4 regions of the Staphylococcus carnosus genome follow, and region 2 is predicted to be linked to each of the others. Evidence: riboswitches for the same ligand, from Rfam matches in the RefSeq annotation. Region 2 holds a riboswitch; each other region holds the start of a gene.

Region 1 (5,330 bases), 1.2 Mb from region 2:
CTGACAGGATTAAGTTTTTTATCCATCCTAGTAGTGACCCATATCTTTAATGCCTCGCATCTTTTAGATAAATATCAAGTCGTACATATTATGATGTATATCGTGGCATTATTCTTACCGGTTTTTATTATTTTTACGGTGAAAAAACCAGTACAAAAAAACCATCGTTTAACGGGTGTTTATTTAACGTTAGTATCAGCAGTTGAATGGATTGCAGCAAGTACTGTATTGTACTTCTCTTTACGTGTTGTACATTTAGATGTGCCTTATACATCTGTAATCGGTATCTTTATCATCGCTGCGATTGCAGGTCTGATCAGTTTTATTCCAGGTGGATTCGGTGCATTTGATGTTGTTATTTTAGTAGGTCTGAAACATTTAGGCTTACCTGAAGAAAAAGTACTTTTAGGACTTTTAATGTATCGTTTTGCCTATTACTTTATCCCGCTGTTAATTTCAATGATATTATCCATCTTTGAATTCGGGACATCTGCAAGACGTTATATTGAACAATCTCGTTATTACACGCCGGCTAAAGAAGTCACATCGTTTTTATTCTCTTATCAAAAAACAGTATTCTCTAAAATACCGTCATTATCTTTAGGTATCTTAGTCGCGTTGACGAGTTTGATGTTCTTATTGAATAACGTGTCGATTATATACGATGGTTTATATGATCCTAACCATATGTTTTACTACATTATCGTAACGATTCATACGAGCGCTTGTTTAATACTGATGCTGAATGTACGCGGTATTTTCCAACAAAGCCGACGTGCCATTTTATTTGCGCTTGTTGCGATTATTTTAATTTTCGGTATTACGCTTTATCTGAATACATCAATATTGCTGATGTTTTGGCTTGTTGTTTTATTCGCATTACTGGTTTACTCATTCAATAAAACAACAATTTTGAAACGCCCATTGCGCATGCGTCACATTGTGGCGATGTTTGTTGTCAGTGCGTTGATGCTGATTTTAAACCACTATGTTATTAAATTTGTATTGAATGCCTTAGATGCATATAAAATTGAGTTAGATACCTCTTTATTACGTTATTATTTATGGATGACTGCTATTGTGATTTTTATCATCGTCGCATTCATTGTATGGTTATTTGAACAAGCTTACTCTAAAGCACGACCAAAACCAGATTTTGAACGCTGTTCAGAAATTATCGAGCAATTCGGCGGCAACTATTTAAGCCACTTGATACACAGCGGAGATAAAGATGTCTTTATGGATGAGTCAAAAGAAGCGTTTGTAATGTATCGTTATAAATCCAATACACTGGTTGTATTAGGAGATCCTATCGGTAATCCAGCACGCTTCAATCATTTATTAGAATCGCTTTACGATTATGCGCTTACTATGGGTTATGAAATTATTTTCTATCAAGCAAGCGATCGTTACATGCCTTTATATCATGATTTCGGCAATCAGTTCTTTAAATTAGGTGAAGAAGCGGTTATTGATTTGACTACTTTTACGACTTCAGGTAAAAAACGCAGAGGCTTCAGAGCCACTTTAAATAAAATTGCAGATCAAGAAATCGAATTTGAAATTATTGATCCGCCGTTTTCAAAAGAGTTGTTTGCGCAGCTTAAACATGTCAGTGATGCATGGTTGGATGGCAAAAATGAAATGCATTTTTCTGTCGGTCAATTTACAGAAAGTTATATCTCAAAAGCACCTGTCGGTATTTTGAAAGAAAAAGACGGTAAAATTATCGCTTTTTGCAGTTTAATGCCGACGCATTATAATGATTCTATTTCAGTGGATTTAATCCGCTGGCTGCCGGATGTTGATTTACCGTTAATGGATGGTTTGTATTTGCACATGCTGTTATGGGGGCAAGAACATGATTATAAAGCTTTCAACATGGGTATGGCGACACTTTCTAATGTGGGACAAACTGAATTTTCATATTTGAATGAACGTATCGCAGGCCGTATTTTTGAACACTTTAATAATTTATACCGCTTCCGCGGCTTAAGACAGTATAAAGAAAAATTTAAACCACATTGGGAACCGAGATACTTAGTGTATTCAAGACATAGTTCACTTGGACAGAATATGATTAAAGTACTTCGTGTTATCCGCTCTAAAAATTAGTAATATTATCAACCTGATTGTCTGGATTAAGGCAATCAGGTTTTTTGTGATTAAAACACTTTGTTTAACAACTTTTTAAAGTAGCGTAAGGGAATGTAAAAAATTATCTGATTTTCAGAAAAACGAGAATAGTCTGTTGACAATGGGTGAGATTAGTTTTATACTCTGAATTAAATTAAATAAAACTTATCCAGAATGGTGGAGGGACTGGCCCGACGATACCAGGCAACCTATTTAAGTTAGGTGCTAATTCCAGCAGGTGAAGACCTGAAAGATAAGAGATCTTTAAGTCTATCTTTTCAGGTAGGCTATTTTTTTATGTTAAATAAGGAGGAAATGGAACATGACAAACGATTTTAAATTTGAGACATTACAATTACACGCAGGGCAAGAGGTGGATTCGGCTTCGCATTCAAGAGCAGTACCAATTTACCAAACGACATCATTCACATTTGACGACACACAACACGCAGCAGATTTATTTGGTTTGAATGCACTCGGTAATATCTACTCTCGTTTAACTAACCCGACTGTAGCAGTATTTGAAACACGTGTAGCTGAATTAGAAGGCGGTTCTGCAGGGGTAGCAGTATCTTCAGGTATGGCAGCGATTACGTATGCGGTACAAACCGTTGCTGAAGCAGGAGACCATATTGTAGCGAGCTCTACATTATATGGCGGTACGTATACTTTATTCAACCATACATTGCCGAAATACGGTATCGATGTTTCTATTGTCGACAGCAAGAATTTGGACGAAGTAAAAAATGCGATTAAAGACAATACAAAAGCGATTTATATTGAAACAATCGGCAACCCTGAAGGTAATGTAGAAGATGTAGAAGCGTTGGCAGAAATTGCGCGTGAAGCAGGTATCCCGTTAATCGTAGATAATACATTTGCTTCTCCGTACTTATTCAGACCGATTGAACATGGTGCGAATATTGTAGTGCACTCTGCAACTAAGTTTATTGGCGGTCATGGTACTTCTATGGGCGGTGTGGTTGTAGATGGAGGCAACTTCGATTGGAAACAAAATGATAAATTCCCTGGATTGACAGAACCAGATCCTTCTTATCATGATTTAGTATTTGCAGATGCATTTGGTGAAGCGGCATTAGCATTTAAAATCAGAACAACATTATTACGTGATACAGGGGCTTGTTTATCTCCATTGAATGCTTTCTTATTACTTCAAGGTTTAGAAACATTGTCTTTAAGAATGGAACGTCATGTTGAAAATGCTGAAAAAGTAGCTGAGTTCTTGAATAATCATGAAAAAGTAGAGTGGGTGAAATATGCAGGTTTGCCTACAAGCGAGTATTATGATTTAAAAGAAAAATACTTACCTAAAGGTGCATGTTCTATTTTCACTTTCGGTGTCAAAGGCGGTTATGATGCAGGTATCAAATTTATCGAGTCCTTAGAATTGTTCTCATTGCTTGCGAATGTGGGGGATGCTAAATCATTAGTGATTCATCCGGCTTCTACAACGCATGCTCAATTAACGCCTGAAGAACAATTGTCTGCAGGTATTACACCTGAAACAATTCGTATTTCTGTAGGACTTGAACATATTGATGATATCCTTAATGACTTAGAAAAAGGATTAGACGCGATTTAATATGCTGTTTACCAATGGAATTCCTATTCTGCCTGCATTGAAAGCAGAGCACATTGCTTTTTCAGATAAACGGATGAATGAGGGTTTGAATCTTTTAATTGTTAATTTGATGCCGGTTAAAGAAGATGCTGAAAGTCAGCTGTTACGATTATTTGGACAAACGGATCATTCGATTAATGTTGATTTTATTTATCCTGTTACCCATCAAAGCCGAACTTCTTCGAATGAACGTGCTGAGCAGTATTATAAGGAATTTGATGATATTAAGGATCATTATTATGATGGTTTGATTATGACAGGGGCACCTGTTGAACATCTTTCTTTTTCTGAAGTGGATTATGTAGAGGAATTGAAAAAAATCTATGATTGGTCTGATAGACATGTGAAGTTGCGTATGTTTATCTGCTGGGGCGCACAGTTTGCATTGAATTACCGATATGGGATTCAAAAAAGAATGTTTCCTGAAAAGATGACGGGGATTTATCGTTATCACATTATGCAAGAACATCCTGTATTAGATGCGATTCCTGAATATATTATTCCACAGTCTCGCGGTTCGTTTATGGATCCTTATGAGGTGATGGATGAAGCGGATTTAGATGTGATTACGTATAGTCCTTATACGGGAGTAGATTTTATCTCTAATCAAGCACGGACGGATTTATATATCGGCGGTCATTTTGAGTATGAAGCGGATACGTTGTTGAATGAGTATGTGAGAGATAGAGAGAAGAATGGGGAAGCGGCGGCTAAACCTAAAAATTACTTCCGTGGAGATACGCTTAAACCACTTCCAGCGTATTGGATTCCATTTGCGCAGCAATTATTCCAAAATTGGACTGATATGATGGAAAAAAATAGATGGCATCATGATGAAATTAATATTTTAGAATGATAGTAGAATGTTTATAAATATAAATATGGTAAGAAAGTCTATTGTTTTAGGCTCTCTTACCATATTTTTGTGCTGCTTATTTATTTTGTTGTTGTTTGATTGCTTCGCGCTGTTGTTCTTCTTCAGCAAAACGCTCAGGGTTCTTTTTGTAAAAGTCTTGATGATATTCTTCTGCCTCATAGAATTCAGAAACAGGCAAAATTTGAGTGGCAATTGCTTTATCTCGATTTATCGTAGATTTCAGCTCTTCAATATATTGTTCTGCAGTTTCTCGCTGGTCTTCATTTGTATAAAAAATAGCAGTACGATATTGAGAACCGCGATCTTGATATTGACCTTCTGCATCAGTTGGATCGATGACAGAAAAGAAAATTTCTAATAATTTATGATAAGAAAACAGTGCCACGTCATATTCTACTTTGACAGTTTCTAAATGACCTGTTTCTCCTTTTTTGACTTCTTCATAAGTCGGATTTTCTACTGTGCCGCCCATATAACCAGATGTCACTTTTTCAATGCCATCATATGAATCGAAAGGCTTGGTCATACACCAGAAACACCCGCCTGCAAAGTATGCAGTGTTGATATTCATGTTATCTATCCTTTCTTTTTCTGGGACCTTAGTACCATTTGCTTATAAAACACTTGATTTTTAAAAGAAATTTATATAACTTTAGTATGTATTAATTATATTAC
Region 2 (5,330 bases):
TAGTAATTCACAAACATTAAAAAGAAAAATCGCACCCTAATTAGAGTGCGATCTTGTCAAATAGTCTTTAATTTTCTTCGTCTTTGTGATCAATCCATTCAAGCATCAAGTCAATATGGCATCCTTTCGGTTCAAGACATTGCATATGACCTAGATGTGCGAATGCATATAAATCTATTGTATTTTCTTCATTTTGAGACACATAAGCTAATGTAGACTCTACTTTTACACCGCTATCATTAAAACCTTGAATTATTAAAGTTTTTGTTTTTAATGGCAAACGTGACATTGGAGACGCCGCTTCAAGAGCTGCTTCTGTAATATCTCCAAAATACTCTTCTACTGCATTTCTTCCTAATCCTTGTTCTTTTGTGTAAGGTACATCTGTTACAGGTGCCATCGCAATAACACGGTCAGCTTCATCCGCATTATTCAATACTAATTGACCACCTACAGAGTGACCAATTAAAATAATCTCTTGATTATCAACATATCTAGAAGACTTGAAAGCTTGAAGTGCTTTTTTAGTATCTTCTTCTGGTATTGGCCATGCATGTTCTCCACGTCTATATTCAACGTTTGCTACATTGTAACCTTCTCTTGTAAGCATCTCTATTAATTTATCATTTAATGAACGATCATATTTTTGTCTCCAGTAACCGCCATGAATCAATACTAACCATTTGTCGTCATGTTCAGCTATTGTGTCTGGCGCCGGATAAATATCAATCAATTGTTCTTCATGGTCTCCATAATATAGTTCTTCCATCATAGTAGCACTCCTAAATTGGTAGTTTTGACATAACATTAAATATTTACCCGATTTATAAAGTAGGCAACCGTCATCAAATATTTTGTCTTTCATTAACATTTTTAAAACCATTCAAAGTTTTTGATGTTTTTATTAAAATACTTATTGACGGGTAGGTTATCTTATTATATAATAATTCTTGTGTTAAATATTGATGGAGAAATACCCAAGTCCGGCTGAAGGGATCGGTCTTGAAAACCGACAGGGGCTTAACGGCTCGCGGGGGTTCGAATCCCTCTTTCTCCGCTACTTAAAGCTTCGATTCAAAATTTTGAGTCGAAGCTTTTTTGTTGCGATTTTTACATACAACATACAAAAAAACAGACACTCCTATATTTTAGAAATGCCTGTTTATTCTCTCACTTTATTTCAAGCTATCTGTAATCTCTTTAATTTCTTTTTGTGATAAGTCAACGATTTTTTCGCCGTCTTTAGTGTCTTCTTTTAATGCTTTTCTTGCTTCTTTAGAATGATACAATTCAGCAACTTTTTTATATGTTTTGTTGTCTTTGTCTTTATCATTAACTGCAATGATGTTGATGTAAGGTTTAGAAGTATTTGTATTATCTTTTTCTAAGAAGATCGGGTCTTTTTTAGGATCTAATCCTGATTTTGATGCAACACCGTTATTAATAACTGCGATATCAACATCATCTAAAGAACGTGCTGTTTGTTGTGCATCAACTGCTTTAATATCTAGATCTTTTTTGTTTTCAACGATATCTTTTTTACTGCCTTTTAAACCAAAGTCTTTAGAAAGTTTGATATAACCAGCACTTTCTAATAATTTCAATGCACGTGCTTGGTTAGAAACGTCATTAGGAATAACAACTTTTGCACCTTTTTTCAAATCTTTAATATCTTTGATTTTCTTAGAATAAATACCCAATGGTGCAAAAACTGTTGTGCGGATTGGTGTGATATGTGTACCTTTGTTTGCTTTTTCATATTCATGTAAGAATGCGAAGTGTTGGAATGCGTTCATGTCGATATCCCCATCATTTAGCGCCTTGTTCGGTACGTTGTAATCAGAGAACTTCTTGATTTCAACGTTGATTCCATCTTTTTTCGCAAGTTCTTTTACTTTATCCCATACTTTCGTATCATCTGATGCTACCCCTACTGTCACTGTCTTGTCATCTTTTTTATTGCCGCCACATGCAGCAAGTACAACGACTAATGCCATTAATAATACTAATAATTTTTTCATATCCTAAATACCCCTTTGTTTGATTAATTTCTGCGAATTTTCTTAGCTAAGACATTCCCGAGAGATTGAATCAGCTGAACCATAATCACTAAGATAACTACTGTAATCACAATGACGATAGTATCAAAACGTTGATAACCATATGCTAATGCCAAGTCACCAATACCACCGCCACCTACTGCACCTGCCATTGCTGTTGAACCGATTAAACCAATAATCGCAGTTGTAATCGCTAAGATTAAAGAGCCCAAAGCTTCTGGCATTAAAAAGTAACGAATAATTTGGAAAGGTGAAGCGCCCATTGCATGTGCCGCCTCAATTACACCTGAATCTACTTCTAACAAAGAGTTTTCAACCAAACGTGCAATATAAGGTGCAACATATACTGTTAATGGTACGATAGCTGCTGCTGTCCCGATTGATGTTCCTACAATCAATTTTGTGAATGGCACAATCGCAATTAACAAAATAATGAATGGAATAGAACGGAAGATATTAATAATCGGGTTCAAGATATGGTAAACTGCAACATTTTCCCAAATTCCATTTTTCTTTGTAACAACAAGCAGAATGCCTAATGGAATTCCGATTAATGCACCGATTACTAATGAAATCGAAACCATCAATAACGTTTGATAAAGTGCTTCCCATAATTGAGATGAATCTAATGATGAACCTAGCATATTATCCAACCTCCTCATATTCGATGTGATGTTGTTTCAAGTAATCATATGCATGCTGTTTCTCTTCATCAGAACCTTTAATACGTAATGTCAGATATCCCACTGAAGTATCTTGAATATCAGACATAGAAGCATAAATCACATTAACATCTAAATTGAATGTTTTAATCAATGTCTGGATAACTGATAAACCTAATTGAGAACCTTCCATATAAACTTTCACATCTTGATAATTTTCATCTGTCGGTAACTGATGTATCATCTTGTCACTGATATCAGTACTGATGACAGTAGAAACAAAGTTCTTAGCCGTTTTAGTTTTCGGATGGCTGAACACGTCTAGCACAGTGCCTTTTTCGATAACTCGACCCTGTTCCATTACAGCAACCTTGTCACAAATTTTTTGAATAACACTCATTTCATGTGTAATTAATAAAATTGTAACTTCAAATGTTTCATTAACGCGTTTTAAAAGCTGCAAGATAGAATCAGTTGTTGCTGGGTCTAATGCACTCGTTGCTTCATCACACAACAAAATTTTAGGATCTGTTACAAGTGCTCGTGCAATCGCCACTCTTTGTTTTTGACCACCTGAAAGTTCATTCGGATATTGTGTTCCTTTATCTCCAAGACCAACGAAATCAAGCATTTCCTCTACTTTCTCTTTTATGTATTTTTTGTCTTTGCCTTCAAGAATTAATGGCATTGCCACATTACTGAATACTGTTTTTGAGTTTAATAAATTGAAGTGTTGGAATATCATGCCAATATTCTTTTTGACTTTGCGTAATGATTTCTTGCTATATTGATCTATACGATGTCCATCGACAATAACTTCTCCAGACGTTACATCTTCAAGCTTATTTACCATTCTGATTAATGTACTTTTACCGGCACCACTATAGCCGATGACACCATAGATTTCTTGACGTTCTACAGTAAAACTGACATCTTTCAAAGCTTGAATTTCTGTTGAGCGCTTATGGAATGTTTTAGTGACATCCTTGAACTCAATCATTGAATAGCCCCCTCTGATAATTTGAAATAAATGAATTTTGCCTCTATTTAGATTTTTATTTTGAAAAATAAAAATTCCGGGGACAATGAAACAAGTCCTCGGAATAATATATCGGCTCGTCTCATCTTTACAGCTCCGCTGTAGGAATTGGCACAGTAATCATTTATAACTGATCCTGCTGCCGAGGTTTCGTAGGGCCTGTCCCTCCACCTCTCTGGATAAGAGTTTATGTATTCAATTCATTTATTTATATTCCATATATTACATTACTGAGTGAAAAAGTCAACATTAATTTTTAGAAAATTGTTAATTTCAACTTTATTCTAAACACTACAGCAGTAAGCGTTTGCAAGTATTCAAATCAATGATAAAAATGCTTAAAAACAGTTCATTTACCAGTTTTGTTTTTCTCTATCTTTTCAAAAATAAAATTGATTAATACTGTTAAAACTAAAGCTACTATTACGTTGATAACAAGCTTAATTAGAAAAGTTACCCAATTATTCGTAGTAAAGAAATTTTGTATTATAAAGCCTATTCCAAATACTAATATCAATGTAATCGTAAATCTGACCTCTCCGGATACTTTCATTCATCTTCGCTCCTTTGTATATTCTATGTTCACTTTATCATATGATATAACTCACTTTCATGGCTTTAATAAATGCATGGTTTCGTTTATATATTTAGATAGTATCAATTGATCAAACAATATATAAACCGAATATAACGTCAGTTACGTCAAGAAATCGCAACAACAATATATACACTATAATTTGAATTAACAGTATTCATCATAAAAAAAGAACCAGGCATTAAAGCCTGATTCTCAAAATTAAAACATATATTTAATTTTTATTTTTACGACGTTTCATACCAAATACCATTGCTGTTCCTAAACCTGCAAAGATAGTACCATACAACATCGGTGCTGTATTATCGCTACCTGTATTCGGCAATGCTTTCACTTTTTGTTGAGGTTGAGCTGATTTTGTTTTATTAGCCTTTTCAACTTTAATATCTGTATTTGTTTTTCTAGTTGTGTAACCTCTATTCTCATCTGTTACATGATTACCTTCGTTATTATCTTTTTCTACTGAAGGCACTTTTGTATCAGTATTCGGCTGTTCTGGCACAAATTGATCACCTGAATTATTAGGGACAAATGGTGTATAGCCTCCTGGTTGAGTAGGTTCTTTCGGTGTTTGCGGACCAGGTATGTTTGGTGTTTCAATCTGACCATTCGGATCTACAGGAACACTTGGTTGCACTGGTACACTCGGTTGTACTGGTACACTCGGTTGTGCTGGCACACTTGGTTGTGCTGGTACACTTGGTTGCACTGGTACACTTGGTTGTGCTGGTACCAATGGAATCATCGGAATAGATACTGATGGTTGTATTGATTTTTGACATGGAACAATTACACGTGAATTATCGCCACATTGTAAAACAATATTTCCAACAGTGTCGTAGTAATAACCTACAATAATAACAGGCTGACCATTCGGACAACATGGAATTTCAATTTTACGTCCATCACTCAAACAAACAACGTGCGTATTATAAGCGTCAATATAGTTATTAACAATAATAACAGGTGTATAT
Region 3 (5,330 bases), 820 kb from region 2:
ACATGATATTGAATACTTTGGAATATTCGAATCTGACCAACGGTCCGCTCGAAGGTATTAATAATAAAATCAAACTGATAAAAAAGGTTTCTTTCGGTTATAGAAACTTCACTAATTTGCGCAATCGTATTATTTTATGTACGAGACTTTTTTCCTCAAATCCTAAAAAAGAGATTAAGCAGCTAAAAGCTGCCTAACCTCTTTAATTTGAGCCACCAGTCCTATTTGACAGAGAGCCCAAACTTTAAAACAAAAAGCACTATCCACGTAATATACGTAAATAGTGCTTTTACTCATTAATTGAATGATTCTATTTCTTCCATAACACGAGCTAAATCTTCAACATTATATTGAATACGTCCATGGAATACAAACTTATTAAAGTATTCATCTAATTGTTCTGGCCCTACCAATACTTTAGTATTTGTGTTTTGAACGTAGTTAGAAATAGTCACAGCGCCTTCATTTTTAGGATTGAAATATAGCAAAGCCATTGGTGTATATTTCAAATCTAATTTACGACGTAATGCATCTGCTAACTGTTCAACATAATGAAGTTGATTTGAATAGTTCACAAACGATGCAGATTGTTTATCATCATTTTCATCTAAAACTAATGTTTGCGGTGTACGTGGATCTAAATCCAGTACATCAAAGACATGTTCAATTGTCGGTAATTCAGCAAATTGTTTATTACTGATGCCATTGTATACATGTCCTTTTAACAGTTGAGAATCAATAATGTATAAACCTGTGCGTGTTAAGACTAAATGACTGATTCGTTCAATATCGTTCATATCATTTTTAGGCAAGAAGATATTAGCCATAATATGCATATCTTCTGGACGAATGCGTTTTTCTTTTACTAATCGTTCTCTGATACCTATCAAACGCATATCAGTGATGTATTCACTGTGATTTTTTGAAAAAAGTTTCAGTGCGTCGATTTCACGGTCTTTCGAATCTACAGTAGCATCAAAATCAGCTCGTTGCTTCGTTACCGTTTTCTTATGTTCGACACGCTCTTTTTCAAGCTCATCTTCGTAATTATCTTTCAAGCTTTTTTCTTTCGCTTCATATTGTTCTTCTGCTTGTTGTTGTGCTTTCTTTTTGCTGCTTAATGCAGTTAAGAATAATATTAAGAAAATAACAGCTATAACTATCGCTGCAACTAAACCAATTTCCAATGGTCCCATACACATTCCGCTCCTTTACTTGTCTTAAATATCATTATAAAGGAAAGTTTCGATTCTATCGATAATAATCCTGAATTTCATTTGAAAATTGCAGAAATTATGCTTGGACCGCTTCTTTCAATACATCTACTTTGTCCACGCGTTCCCAAGGTAATGCAACATCTGTACGGCCGAAGTGACCATATGCAGCTGTTTGTTTATAAATAGGACGTTTTAAATCTAACATTTTAATAATACCAGCTGGACGTAAATCAAAATTATCACGCACAGCTTCAACTAATTTACTTTCAGGAACTTTGCCTGTGCCGAAAGTATCAATTGAAATTGAAACAGGCTCTGCTACACCGATAGCATAAGCAAGTTGCACTTCACATTTATCAGCTAAACCTGCTGCAACGATATTTTTAGCTACATAACGTGCTGCATAAGCTGCTGAACGGTCAACTTTTGTTGGATCTTTACCACTGAAGCATCCTCCGCCATGGCGTGCAAAACCACCATAAGTATCTACAATGATTTTACGGCCTGTTAAACCAGCATCACCTTGTGGTCCGCCAATTACAAAACGGCCTGTAGGATTGATAAAGAATTTAGTTTCATCATCTAATAATGATGCAGGTACAATCGGATCAATCACATGTTTACGGATGTCTTCTTGAATTTGATCAAGTGTTACATCTTCAGCATGTTGTGTTGAAATTACAATTGTATCAATTCGAACTGGTTTATCATTTTCATCATATTCTACTGTGACTTGTACTTTACCGTCTGGGCGCAAGTATTTTAAAGTACCATCTTTGCGTACATCTGAAAGACGTTTCGCTAATTGGTGTGAAAAGTAAATCGGCGTCGGCATATACGTATCAGTTTCATTCGTCGCAAAACCGAACATTAAACCTTGGTCTCCTGCACCAGTAGCTTCGATTTCTTCCTCACTGATTTCATTTCTATATTCTAATGCACGATCAACCGCTTGTGCGATATCAGGTGATTGTTCATCAATTGCTGACATAACTGCCATTGTTTGGCTGTCATAACCATATTTAGCTCTCGTATAGCCGATTTCCTCAACTGTATCTCTTACTACTTTTGGAAAATCAACATAAGTTGCTGTAGAAATCTCCCCGACAATCATAGCCATTCCCGTAGTGACTACTGTTTCGCATGCAACTCTGGCATCCGGATCCTTTTTCAATAATTCATCCAAAATAGCATCTGAAATTTGGTCTGCTATTTTATCAGGATGCCCTTCTGTAACAGATTCTGACGTAAATAATCTTCTATTATTCGACATAACTGACTCCTTCTGATTTTTAATTACGAAAATTCTCTATCTACGAGCTCAAATTAAAAAGGGCTTTCCACTATAAACATAGAGAGAAAGCCCTTTGACGTCCTTTCGCTCTTATCGTTCAAACGTCTTCTATGACATTTGCAAACGGTTTGGCACCTTTCTCCGCTTAGGAGAGGTTGCTGGGCTTCGTTGGGTCCATGTCCCTCCGCCACTCAGGATAAGAGAATCCGTTACAAATAATACTACCCAAACAGATTTAAATTGTCAATTAGACGAATTGAATTTCACAAATCCGTTGTGGAATAATGACCATATTATGTTATACTATGAAAATGTAAAGGCTTACAATTTATTATATTACTTACGCGCTGGAGGGGTTTTTTAAAATGGCAGTAGATGCACAAACAAATTTACAAAAGTTGAATCATTTGATTGAGAAACCATCATCACTATTTCAACTCACTAAAACGCAACTTTACAACAAGATTTTAGACAATAATGAAGGCGAACTGACAGAATTAGGAGCAATAAACCAATTGACTGGTCAATACACTGGACGCTCTCCTAAAGATAAGTTTATTGTAAACGAACCTTCCTATAGAGATGCAATTGACTGGGGTTCAGTCAACCAACCAATTGAAGAAGAAAAATTCTTGAGACTTTCTGATAAAGTTTTAGATTACTTAGATCAAAAAGACGAGTTATACGTCTTTAACGGTTATGCAGGAAGTGACCAAGATACACAACTTCGTTTGACAGTTGTAAACGAAATGGCTTGGCATAACTTGTTTGCACATAATATGTTTATCCGCCCTAGTTCAAAGGATGAAGCAGAAAAAATAAAACCAAACTTCACAATTGTTTCAGCACCGCACTTCAAAGCTAACCCTGAAGAAGATGGTACAGCTTCTGAAACATTTGTAATTATCTCTTTCAAACACCGTATCATTCTTATTGGGGGAACTGAATATGCAGGTGAAATGAAAAAAGGTATTTTCTCAGTTATGAACTACTTATTACCTCAACAAGATATTATGAGTATGCATTGCTCTGCTAACGTAGGCGAAAAAGGCGATGTTGCTTTATTCTTCGGTTTATCAGGTACAGGTAAAACAACTTTATCTGCAGCACCAGATCGTAAATTAATCGGTGACGATGAACATGGTTGGAACAAAAATGGTATCTTCAATATTGAAGGCGGCTGCTATGCTAAAGCAATCAATCTTTCAAAAGAAAAAGAACCTCAAATTTATGATGCTATTCGTTACGGTACAATTTTAGAAAACGTAGTTGTTGAAGAAGATGGAAATGTTGACTTCGATGATAATAAATACACAGAAAATACACGTGCAGCATATCCGATCGATTATATCGATAACATTGCAAAACCTTCAAAAGCTGCGCATCCTAATACAATTTTATTCTTAACTGCAGATGCATTCGGAGTATTGCCTCCAATCTCTAAATTAACTAAAGAACAAGCATTATATCATTTCTTAAGTGGATTCACTTCAAAATTAGCTGGTACAGAACGTGGTATTACAGAACCAGTACCTTCATTCTCAACATGTTTCGGTGCACCATTCTTGCCATTAAATCCGAAGAGATATGCTGAATTGCTTGGTCAATTAATCGATAAGCATGAAGTTGAAGTATATTTAGTTAACACTGGTTGGACTGGTGGTAAATACGGCGTTGGTCGTCGTATCAGCTTAAAATATACACGTCGTATGGTAGATGCAGCGATTAAAGGCGAATTAAAAAATGCTGAATTCGAAAAAGATGAAGTATTCGGATTAAGTGTACCTAAAGATATTAAAGACGTTCCAAAATCCATCTTACAACCTATTAATGCTTGGAGTAATCAAGATGCTTACCGTGAACAAGCACAAGATTTAATTTCACGTTTCGTAGAAAACTTCAAAAAATTCGGCGATGACAGTAAAGATATTGCTGAACAAGGTGGATTTAAAGCTTAATAAATGCATTTTCAAACCCGGAAAGGATTCATATCCATTCCGGGTTTTCTCATACCTTATTATTTTCCTGTTCAACATTTTCCATCCATTGATGAATCACTTTAAGTACTTCGCTTAGTGCTTTAGGTCTCGGAACATGACCTTCTTCCATTTGATAAAATGTTTGGTAATTATGACCTATTTTCTCTAAATACTCTTCTAAATGATAACCTTGGTGTATCCCTACTTGATGATCTTTACCGCCATGGACAATCAGTATAGGAGGACTATTTGAATTAATATATTGCAAAGCCTCTCGTTTTTGATAAGCTTCTTCATCTTTTTTAGGATGCCCTACCATTCGCCGCAACATTCCACGTAAGTCTACACGTTCTTCATACATTAAATGTAAATCTGTAACACCGCCCCAAATGATATAACTATTTGCTGGCAAATGCTGAAATGCTAATAATCCTTGCAATCCACCACGTGAAAAACCAACAACATGAACGTATGCATCAGGATATAGTGATTTTAATATATCCATTGCTTTTGTCACATCGTGCAAGTCTTTTCCTGAAAACTCATCTCTTCCTTCACTGCCGTTATTGCCTCTGTAGTAAGGACCGAATACTAATGTATTAGGATCTGAAAATTGCAATAGTCGACCAGTGCGGACACGTCCGACTTTCCCTTTTCCGCCACGCAAATAAATTACAATCCGTTTTACATCTTGCTTTGGAGTAAGCATAAGACCTTTGACATTCAGCTGATCGACTCTATAAGTTACTTCTTCGCCGATGTGTGTCTTTAAATCAATCGGCATGCGTTTTTTATTGATAAAGTCCAAGTTGATTCACTCTTTCCGCACATTTTAATATC
Region 4 (5,330 bases), 2.2 Mb from region 2:
AAGAAGAAATGGTTCAAACGATTATCGATCAGCATCTGAATGTTAAACAAACAGAAGCAAGGGTGAAAAGCCTGGTTGGTCCTGAAAAAGTAAAAGCTAAGCCATTCCAATTTGCTAAAGACTTAACAAACGCACGCGAAACACTTCAAAGCAGCTTAGATAAAATAGAACAAAGCGGTATCCATATAGAACAAAAAGAACGTGATTGTGATGATTATTTAGAAATAAAAATAAGAGTTTATAAACGATAAAAGTCATTCGCTACTGTGCGAGTGACTTTTTTTAAATTGTTTTAAAAAAACTAATTAGAAGTATACAATGTGTCCACCCTTTTTTATATAATTAAGAGTGTATCTTAATTATATAAAGGGGAGAAATAGCAATCATGAAAATTAAGCATCTATTTTCTGCTACAGCAGCACTTACTATTTTATTAGCAAGTTGCGGTTCGCAAGAAAAATCGGACAACGATACTAAGCATGAAGAAAAGACTAAAAAAGACGATAATCAAAAAACTGAGAAAAAAGAATCAAATTCAACATCAAGCTCAACGAATAAAAATCAATCTAGTAAAAGTTCTGAATCTAAAAAAGAGTCAAATTCAAACGTTAAACCTGTGAGTCAACTTACACCTCAAGAAAAGGTCGCTTTGGCATTATACGCACCTAAATCAGCCGATTTTACAGTCACTCCTAGTGAATTATTGAATCATAGTTATGTTCAAAATGGAAATGGGGGGGATATTCAACGTACAATTCAACAATTAAAATTATCTAAAGTTGAAGATGTGCCTAAATATATTCCAAGCGCACCTCAAAATATGGATTTTTATTATTCAAATAATTCTAAGGCAGCTTCGGTTGTTGTTATTGGAGTGAGTGATACTCAAGTTTTAATTTCGGGTACGCAAGGGATTAATCCATATCAACAGTTAGTAAATATTGGTGGGTTATATGACGTTAAAGATCTTTATAACCAATATAAAGATAGAAATTTCCAACAAGTAGCAAATCTTATTACTTTTACAGAATCAGCTGAGCCTGCACCAAAAGAGGATGATTCAAGCAGTGACAGCAAAAGCAGTTCATCAGACTCTGGAGAAAAAGTAACTCGTGCTAATGTGATAGATAAAGTAGAAGACTATGAAGGTCATAAATTAGATACAAGCACTTACACGTATAAAGAACCTGAACAAAAGAGTGATGGAAGTTGGGGCTTCTCATTTGTAGATAAGTCAGGCAAACTTGCAGGGTCTTACATCGTTCATTCAGATGGTTCAGTAGAAAAATTTGATGCTAAAGGACAACCTGAATAGGAGGACTTCAACAGATGAAAATGAAGTATTTGTTTGCTGCTTCTGCAACGTTAGCCCTCTTACTTTCAGGATGCGGGCACAGTGACAATAAATCATCAGACAGCAAAAAAGATAATAAACAAGAAGCAAAGCATAAGGATAATAAAACTTCTGAAAAACAAACCAATAAAGAAAGATTTTCAGAATAGAATAGTGAAAAAGATAATTCCGAATCAGAAAAAACATCTGATAATATCAAAAGCTTTAAACAACTCACTAACAAAGATAAGATTGCTTTAGCAATGTTTGCAGTGGGACATTCAAAGTATGCAAAAACAACCATTTCAGCAGAAGAATTATTAAACCATAGTTATGAGAAATTGGATAGTTTGAAAAAGGTACAAAAATCTATCCAAAATATTAAATTCCAAAGAACATTTGATGGACAAGTACCAGGACAGCCTTCTAATATGGATGTTTATGAGTCATATGAATCAAAAGGTAACTACCTTACGATGATGGCTATGACAGATTCACAAATCATTATCATGCCTGAGCAAGGAACAAATACGTACCAACAATTATTGGATTACGGTGCAATTTATAACCTTAAAGACTTGTATGAAAAATATAAGGATAATCCAAACTTTTCTAAAGTGGTAAATATGATTTCGGTTAGTGAAACGCCTGAAGTAGGAACAAGCAGCAAGTCTGATTCTTCTTCTGAAAGCAACGCTAAAGAAAGCACGAGTTCAAGTGGCACAGTAACACGTGCTAATGTGATTGATAAAGTGGAAGACTACGAAGGTCATAAATTAGATACAAGCACTTATACGTATAAAGAACCTGAACAAAAGAGTGATGGAAGTTGGGGCTTCTCATTCGTGGATAAGTCTGGCAACCTTGCAGGTTCGTATATCGTTAATTCCGACGGTTCAGTAGAAAAATTTGATTCTAAAGGACAACCGGAATAATATTTATAAAACTCTGCAGCTTATATGTTGTGGAGTTTTTTATGCTCCTTACTATAATTGAAAAATGTCAGAATTTTTAGTACAATGAGAGACGTTAATTATATTAATCAAACTTATCAAGAGAAGCAGAGGGAATTGGCCCTATGAAGCTTCAGCAACAGAAGGTTATTTAGACTGACCTCACTGTGCTTCATCCAACAAGTACAACTTGAAAGATAGGTGCATATACATAGTAGGCTATATGTTGCTTATACAGTGACATATAGCTTTTTTTGAAAAAAGTATGACGTATCTATCAAAATAAAAGGGGGAACTATGAATGGTGATGTCAAGAAGATTAGCTAAGATACCGGATAGTTATTTTGGAAAAACAATGGGAAGAAAAATTGAACATGGACCGCTTCCTCTCATCAACATGGCAGTAGGTATTCCAGATGGAGAAACACCTAAAGGAATTGTCGATGAATTTGCGGACGCTTTGAGACTTCCTGAAAACCAGAAATATGGCGCGTTCCATGGAAAAGAAACGTTCAAACAAGCAATTGTCGATTTTTATCAACGTCAATATGGCGTTGAATTAGATAAAGATGATGAAGTATGTATTTTATACGGCACTAAAAATGGTCTGGTAGGCTTACCGAACTGTATTGTTAATCCAGAAGATTATGTATTGCTGCCTGACCCTGGATATACAGATTATCTGGCTGGCGTTTTATTTGCGGATGCGCATCCCTATGCATTAGAGTTAGAACCTCCGAATTATCAGCCCGATTGGGATAAAGTGCCTGAGGATATCTTGAAACAAACGAAGCTCATCTATTTAACTTATCCGAATAACCCGACAGGCTCTACAGTAACACAAGAAGTGTTCGATGAAGCGATTCAAAAATTCAAAGGAACGCAAACTAAAATCGTACACGATTTTGCCTATGCTGCCTTTGGATTTGATCATAAAAACCCAAGTATTTTGCAATCAAAAGATGGAAAGGATGTAGCGATAGAAGTCTACTCGCTGTCTAAAGGATATAATATGTCAGGTTATCGTGTTGGTTTTGCATTGGGGAATAAAGATGTTATTCAAGCATTGAAGAAATATCATACACATCACCACGCTGGCATGTTCGGTGCATTACAAGATGCGGCTACTTTTGCTTTGAATAATTATGATGATTTTTTAGAACAACAAAGTGAAGTGTTCAGAAAACGTCGAGATCGCTTTACTGCTATTTTAGATGAAGGTGCTATTCCATATGAACCTATGACAGGTGGTATTTTCTTATGGTTAAAGACACCTGAAAGCTATACTGGAGAACAATTTGTGGAATTCCTATTACAAGATCAGTCAATATTAGTTGCCCCGGGTATTCCATTTGGCGATAATGGCAATCATTATGTACGTGTTTCTCTTGCGTTAGACGATGAACAATTAGATGAAGCAGCGAAGCGGTTGAAATCACTTAGCCCTATGTATAAAAAATAACTGTAAATTAATACCAAACAGAAACTACATTTTAGGCAGTTCAGCCACATATTATAATTCTAAGAAGTTACAAAAGATGCTATTATGCAGGTGTAATAAAAAACATTCAGACGTCCTGGTAAAGAAGACTGAGTGTAAAAATGTTAGGCGTATGGTCTGAGCCATATTCTACCTTAGGCTTATTGAAATAGTCGATTATGTTGGGTGCATAATCGACTATTATTTATTGTCTTTCTTTAACAATAAATAAGCAGCGACTGTTAAAGTTACTGTGTAAATCACTTTGAAAGTTACAAAAGCACAACGAAAAAAATGAGAGGTGAGACAACAAAAGTTGTTTCATCTCTCATTATTTTACTATATATAAATTTTAGGAATAATCTTCAAAAAAATAGAACACTGGATATACGGCTACAACACACACGGGGTGGTGGGAGGTGCTGCCATATATCCAGTGTCTTCTTTTTATAATTAGTAAAAGGAGTTAGGTTATTGCCGTTTATCGGGAAGTGGCAATAAATGAAATTCAGTATATATCCTTATCGGGTGAAGATATATACCAGATAATGAAAAGAATGTTCTTAATCGGGTTTAAGAACAATGGCGATTCATGCCCCAATTCCTGTGGACCCAGGGCATGTAGCCGATATGTTTATTTTAATCGTTTCACTCATAATGGCTGCAGTTTAATAGATGATCGCTTGTCCATTACTGCTTTTCTGGAGTGATTGCAAATGCACGGACAGGGAATCCAGGCGCATCTGCAGGTTTAGGGCTGATTGTATAAATCACTGCCCCTCTTTCAGGGAGTTGATCGAGATTTGTTAACAATTCGATTTGGAATGTATCTTGACCTAATACATAACGCTCTCCGATTAAGTCGCCGTGTTTTGCGACATCAACAGAAGCATCTGTATCAAAAGTTTCATGTCCTACTGATTTAACGCCGCGTTCTTCAAGTAAGAATTGTAATGCGTCTAATGCCCATCCAGGAGCGTGAGGATTGCCTTCAGCATCTTTATTCTCAAATTGTTCAACGTTCGGCCAGCGTTTTGACCAATCACTGCGGAACGCAACGAATGAATCGGGTTCGATGCGGCCGTGCTGGTCTTCCCATTCTAATAAATCTTGGCGTGTAAGGCGAAAATCAGGATTTTCCGCTACTTCTTTAGAGTAATCAAGCACGATAAGGGGCAATACAAGTTCTTTTAAATCGAGCTCATGTAAATAGCGTTTATGTTCCACAAAATGGATAGGTGCATCAATATGGGTGCCATATTGTGTCGCAACACTCCATCTTTGGACGAAAAACCCATCTTCAGGTACCGTACTGATTGTATCGATATATGCTTCTTCTAATGCGCTGAAATGTGGACTCTTTGAATCAAATGTATGCGTCAAATCGACCCATTTATTTTCTTTCAAAGCTTTCAGCTGATCCCATAAAGGATAACTCATCGTAAACACCTCGCTGCTACTGCAATTGTTGTTATTGTTAAAAATAATAAATACTTAAAAGAAAAGTGGTTTTTAAGAGATAAATCGGCGGGATAAATCTCAAGTTATTGAGTTGAGCAGCATG

What was found. A riboswitch is a leader RNA that binds a small molecule or an ion and turns the genes downstream of it on or off. The one in region 2 is predicted to bind S-adenosylmethionine.
Region 1: it holds a riboswitch for S-adenosylmethionine, as region 2 does, so the genes downstream of both, DYE31_RS07470 (O-acetylhomoserine aminocarboxypropyltransferase/cysteine synthase family protein) here and DYE31_RS01410 (methionine ABC transporter ATP-binding protein) in region 2, are expected to answer to the same signal.
Region 3: it holds a riboswitch for S-adenosylmethionine, as region 2 does, so the genes downstream of both, metK (methionine adenosyltransferase) here and DYE31_RS01410 (methionine ABC transporter ATP-binding protein) in region 2, are expected to answer to the same signal.
Region 4: it holds a riboswitch for S-adenosylmethionine, as region 2 does, so the genes downstream of both, DYE31_RS12530 (aminotransferase class I/II-fold pyridoxal phosphate-dependent enzyme) here and DYE31_RS01410 (methionine ABC transporter ATP-binding protein) in region 2, are expected to answer to the same signal.

Annotation. Positions count from the first base shown of each region.
Region 1 is NZ_UHCT01000001.1:1,542,507-1,547,836, reverse strand. It holds gene mprF (bifunctional lysylphosphatidylglycerol flippase/synthetase MprF) at 1-2,115, shown strand, start outside; SAM riboswitch class I at 2,299-2,396, shown strand; gene DYE31_RS07470 (O-acetylhomoserine aminocarboxypropyltransferase/cysteine synthase family protein) at 2,459-3,739, shown strand; gene DYE31_RS07465 (homoserine O-acetyltransferase/O-succinyltransferase family protein) at 3,741-4,634, shown strand; gene msrA (peptide-methionine (S)-S-oxide reductase MsrA) at 4,711-5,226, opposite strand.
Region 2 is NZ_UHCT01000001.1:339,607-344,936, reverse strand. It holds gene DYE31_RS01430 (alpha/beta hydrolase family protein) at 68-772, opposite strand; tRNA gene DYE31_RS01425 (tRNA-Ser) at 968-1,057, shown strand; gene gmpC (dipeptide ABC transporter glycylmethionine-binding lipoprotein) at 1,176-2,021, opposite strand; gene DYE31_RS01415 (methionine ABC transporter permease) at 2,045-2,704, opposite strand; gene DYE31_RS01410 (methionine ABC transporter ATP-binding protein) at 2,706-3,722, opposite strand; SAM riboswitch class I at 3,841-3,947, opposite strand; gene DYE31_RS01400 (YSIRK-type signal peptide-containing protein) at 4,571-5,330, opposite strand, start outside.
Region 3 is NZ_UHCT01000001.1:1,156,504-1,161,833, reverse strand. It holds partial or broken gene DYE31_RS05610 (ISL3 family transposase) at 1-197, shown strand, start outside; gene DYE31_RS05605 (NERD domain-containing protein) at 297-1,202, opposite strand; gene metK (methionine adenosyltransferase) at 1,294-2,490, opposite strand; SAM riboswitch class I at 2,599-2,714, opposite strand; gene pckA (phosphoenolpyruvate carboxykinase (ATP)) at 2,877-4,469, shown strand; gene DYE31_RS05590 (alpha/beta hydrolase family protein) at 4,519-5,298, opposite strand; gene ytkD (RNA deprotection pyrophosphohydrolase) at 5,282-5,330, opposite strand, start outside.
Region 4 is NZ_UHCT01000001.1:2,560,013-2,565,342, reverse strand. It holds gene noc (nucleoid occlusion protein) at 1-251, shown strand, start outside; gene DYE31_RS12540 (hypothetical protein) at 386-1,315, shown strand; gene DYE31_RS12940 (hypothetical protein) at 1,330-1,503, shown strand; gene DYE31_RS12535 (hypothetical protein) at 1,597-2,268, shown strand; SAM riboswitch class I at 2,379-2,490, shown strand; gene DYE31_RS12530 (aminotransferase class I/II-fold pyridoxal phosphate-dependent enzyme) at 2,588-3,748, shown strand; gene DYE31_RS12525 (cyclase family protein) at 4,457-5,206, opposite strand.